2 regions of the Halobacillus sp. AWH4_228 genome follow, and region 2 is predicted to be linked to the other one. Evidence: a T-box and tRNA genes for the amino acid it is inferred to sense, from the RefSeq annotation. Region 2 holds a T-box; the other holds one or more tRNA genes.
What was found. The T-box of region 2 lies ahead of glyQ (glycine--tRNA ligase subunit alpha). A T-box ahead of a tRNA ligase gene usually reads a tRNA of that ligase, here a tRNA-Gly.
Positions count from the first base shown of each region.

Region 1: it encodes a tRNA-Gly, which carries the amino acid that the T-box ahead of glyQ (glycine--tRNA ligase subunit alpha) is inferred to sense. The anticodon was not compared.

Region 1 covers NZ_JBSWTE010000001.1:3,079,645-3,082,047, forward strand. Annotated here, with positions in the region: gene ACXADP_RS15955 (ABC-ATPase domain-containing protein) at 1-1,028, opposite strand, end outside; tRNA gene ACXADP_RS15960 (tRNA-Gly) at 1,169-1,242, opposite strand; gene ACXADP_RS15965 (hypothetical protein) at 1,760-2,212, opposite strand; gene ACXADP_RS15970 (hypothetical protein) at 2,387-2,403, opposite strand, start outside.
Region 2 covers NZ_JBSWTE010000001.1:1,616,812-1,619,214, reverse strand. Annotated here, with positions in the region: gene glyS (glycine--tRNA ligase subunit beta) at 1-225, opposite strand, end outside; gene glyQ (glycine--tRNA ligase subunit alpha) at 218-1,105, opposite strand; T-box leader at 1,168-1,339, opposite strand; gene recO (DNA repair protein RecO) at 1,389-2,135, opposite strand; gene ACXADP_RS08025 (YqzL family protein) at 2,154-2,309, opposite strand.

The DNA of each region.
Region 1 (2,403 bases), 1.5 Mb from region 2:
AGTGTGCGTGCCCCCGCCTCAAGCGCCTCCATAACGTTGGCCGCCTGGGAGGTGCTGCCGCTTGCGTTTTCCGTAGAAAAAGCCGTCGTGTCCGTTCCGTGCGGAAGATTTTTAATAAACGGCGAAATATCCACCTTGGTGACCTGACGTCCGTCTTCCGCTCTTACTTTCACACTGTCCGGATCTGTCAGGACATATTCACGTCCATCCCCTTTAATGTGAGGATACACCCCGCGCTCGATGGCATTCAAGAGGGTACTTTTACCATGGTATCCCCCGCCGACAATCAGGACGATCCCTTTTTTCAAGGCCATCCCTGTCAACGGCTCCTGACGATGGGGAATCGTGATTGAGACGCGGTTTTCCTCCGGGCTCTCAAAAGGAACGGCTTTTTTCATCGGGCGCTGGCTCACTCCGCTCTCCCTTGGAAGAACCGCCCCGTCTGCCACGAAGGACATCCAGCCGTTTTCACGCATTGCCTCTAAAAGGGTATCGTGCTGATCGGCAAGCTGACAAACTTCCTCCAGCTCGCTGTCTTTGACAGTAAACACAGACTGCTTCAGCATCTCAGGAATCACAGAGAAAAACAGCTTTTCCGCCTGCTTTCCATTGATGCGCCGGCCATTTGCGGGCAGGCCCACCGTCAGGCAGATGATGATATCTTCAGGCATCAGGGTGACCGCAGTCCGTTCTAAAATTTCCTGGCCCGGCTGATCAATGGCGACCATTCCGCTTTTTCCTGAGCCCTTCACACTGAACTGGGTTTTCTTAATCGTATCCGCTGCCGCTCTGGCAAAGGCATCTTCTGCGTACGTTTTTCGACTCTTCGTCTCTTTATATTCGGCAGGAACAGGGCGTCTGCTCTGAGGCACCTGAATCCTGATTTTCGATGGAGCCGCAAATGGATCTCCCTGCACATAGTCTATATGAAGCGTATAATCCTCGAAACTGTACGTCCCTTGGATCTGCTTATATCCTTTGTAACTCTTACCGTCGATCTGCTTCAGCATCGTTTGAAGTTTTTTCATTCCGGCATCCTCCTGTCTTCGTTCTATTATAGGTTGTATCCATTTTTCCGCATTAAAAAACGCAATGCTTCGTTACCCATTTAACGAAACACTGCGTTGGTTCACATAAGTATAAAAAATAATTGCATCACAATAGTGAATGGAGCGGGTGAAGGGAATCGAACCCTCATCATCAGCTTGGAAGGCTGAGGTTTTACCACTAAACTACACCCGCATATGAAGAGCTGAGTTGTCCGTACAACTCCCCTCATCTATATTTGTTATGATAACATCCGAATTCTATCGATGCAACATGATTTTTGCGTTTTTTTGTCGAAATCTTAATAGCCGCTTTACAATGTTATGGGGTCATAGTTTAAAAGCCTGATAGGCCTACTATACCCGGATGGGATCTTTTTTATACATAAAAAAGCAGACTGCCGGGGGAAGCAGTCCGCCTGGAACTAATCCTTCTGCTTATGCTGGAAGACGTAGATGATGGAAAATACGAGAAAAGCGGTGAAATGCAGGGAGTCAATGAAGAGTTTAAACAGCTCAAACAGATCGGTTGTATTCATCTCAATCACCTCCACAATCCTGATGGACGAGGATGTGTGCGGGAGGAAAGCTGCATCTGGAGAGGTATTCTGGCGCATGTAATGCCGAGTCTTCTTATTGTCCCCGGACGTGCCGGCTTTATGCAGGCCAAATAAAAAAGAAGAGCCATTCAAATGGCTCTTCCTCCGTCTGACTTATAGAATCAACGTGTTCTTCAAAGCAGCGATCAAGTTTTCAAAATCCTCATTCACTTGGGCAGCGACATCATTTTTCTTGTACTCCTCGTCCTGCTCCATGGAACTGACAGGTTCAATGAGCACTGTCCGGTTTTCCATAAATACGATTTCAATTTTTCTAGGAGGTGTATTTTCATTGAGGCTGTATTCGTCGAAGTACTCCTTCATAGAAATGATTTTATCCGCAAACAACGTTTCCTTTTTCAATGACATATCCGGCGATAAGCTTAAGGCTGTCAGCGTGCGGTCATTTCTGTTCACAATAAACAGGTGCTGCTGATCCGAATCCAGAACTTCCAGGCAGCGGTAATTGTCTGACTCGAAGATTTCCTCGGTAAACTCCAAAACAGCGGCCGTCCTCAGTTTACTAAGCTTGTCTGTACTCAACCTATCTTTTACAGCAATGGACATAAATGAAGAACCTCCTTATTTGTTTTACATTCTCCACATCCCCGTTTTATCTCCATAAAAAACTGAAAAACAGCAAAATAAACAAAAATTACCATGTCGTTGATGATGAATCATTCAAATGATTTACGATTTCGACAAAACGTGAGGAGACTCGCTCTCACCTGACAGCCACTATCAAGACAACCGCTCAG
Region 2 (2,403 bases):
AGCAGGGCCTTTCGCCTCTTCCTCGACGTCCGGCTGCTTATCAGCAACTTCTGTGATTTGGACAGCCAGTCTTCTCGGTGTGGCAAAGCCGTGAATATCACCAAAAGGAATCCGGTTATCTGTCAGCCACTTCTCTGTCTTATCTTTCAACTGGGCAAGAGCATCATTAATAAAACGGGCAGGAAGCTCCTCCAGGCCGAGCTCAAATAATACAGTCTTACTCATCTGCTCCACCTTCTTTCTTCAACATTGGGAATCCGAGGCGTTCCCTTTCTTCTACATAGGTTTTCGCAATTTTACGGGCAAGGTTCCGGACCCGTGAAATGTACCCCGTCCTCTCTGTGACACTGATGACGCCCTTAGCGTCCAGGAGATTGAACGTATGCGAACACTTCAGCACGTAATCATACGCGGGGAACACGAGTCCCTCTTCCATGATGCGTTCCGCTTCTTTCTCATAGGTCCCAAACAAATCAAAGAGCATCTTTTCATCAGACGCTTCGAACGTATAAACGGAATGTTCGTATTCCGGCTGTGTGAAGATATCTCCAACTGTCACGCCATTGGTCCACTCCAGTTCAAATACGTTTTCCTTATCCTGGATATAGGACGCCAGACGCTCAAGTCCGTACGTGATTTCCGCTGAAACCGGCTTCGCTTCCAATCCACCGATCTGCTGGAAGTACGTGAATTGAGTGATTTCCATACCGTCCAACCATACTTCCCATCCAAGGCCGGCGGCTCCAAGTGTCGGGTTTTCCCAGTTATCTTCAACGAAGCGGATATCATGCTTCAACGGATCGATGCCAAGGGCACGCAGGGATTCTAAATACAGCTCCTGGATGTTATCCGGGGATGGTTTCATGATGATCTGGAACTGATGATGCTGGTACAAACGGTTTGGGTTCTGGCCATAGCGTCCATCAGCCGGACGACGGGACGGTTCTACATAAGCTACGTTCCAAGGTTCCGGACCAAGGCTTCGAAGCAGGGTCATCGGAGACATCGTTCCTGCCCCTTTTTCCGTATCATAAGCCTGCATGAGCAGACATCCCTGGCTGGACCAGTGATTCTGCAGGGTTAAAATCATATCTTGAATATTCAAGTCTTTTCCTCCTCCTAATAGTGAGCGGATAAAGAAAATCCCGCCCCTATGCCTGAATCAGACATAGGGACGGGATTTCCGCGGTTCCACCCTAATTGCTCTTCTATGTAGAAAAGCCACTTTAAAAAACTGCTCCAGAGCGCCTTCACTGAATGGTTCCCGCCTGACTTTCACCGGCTCAGGCTCGCTTGTGGAGAACGGGGTTCAGCTACTCCTCTCTTTCACTGCAGTACGTATATTTGATATTAGAATCATACTCTAGTTGCAAGGATGCTGTCAAACCTCACTCAGAAAATAAATCAAGCTGCTTCAAAAACTTTTTGGATTTGATAAAATATCCGCCGTAACGGTCATAGTATTCATCCATCAGCTGACGGAGCAGCTTTTTATTTTCTTCCTTCATGGTAATCTGTCCGAGTCGTTTTACATCAATATGTAAAAATACACGCAGCAGCTTTGGAAGCGGATCCGGCAGGCCGTAGGCTCCGGGATCGATATGCTTGCAGCGGTAGCAGAGAAGACCGCCTTCGGACATGGAAAAGGAATACGGACCTTCTGTACTGCCGCAGTTCAGGCAGTGATCAACCACCGGCGCAAATCCGGCCTTTTTAAAAAGCTTCAATTCATACATCATAGTGAGGATGTTCGGATCTTTATCTTCATTCATCCACACCATCGTCTGCAGAAGCTGTTCAAAAAGAAAAGGATCCGGTTGTTTTTCTTCTATGAGCTTGTCGGTCAGCTCTGCAATGTAGGAAGCATAGGCTGTTTTGACAATATCCTCGCGGATGGAACGGAGGGAGGATAACATTTCCCCCTGGCTCATAGATCCAAGTCCGGATCCTGACTGTATGAGATACATTCCGTGAATAAACGGCTGGGATACAGATGCCATCCGGCTCTTCGGCTTCTTAGCGCCTCTGGCCATGACACCTATTTTCCCTTTCTCCCTTGTCATCATCGTGACTATCTTATGTGTTTCCCCATAATTATTAGTACGGATCACAAGGCCTTCCACTTTGTCCATCAAGTGTATCACCTGCTCCGTTTACGAATTTTGGTCATTCGTTGTCAGGGGATCAGGGGAGGAAGCAAATGGTTCCTGAGACTGTTGTTGATCCTGCGACTCAAATTCTTTCATCATCAAGTAAGTTTCCACACTTCCTGTCTGCCTGAAAACGTTCCATGAAAGGTTGTCGAGCACAAGAAACACCGCCTTTCTTTTATTCGCTGATACCATTTACATTCTTATCTTGCTTTCCCCGGCCTGATCTATAAGGCTTAATTTTTTCCAACCT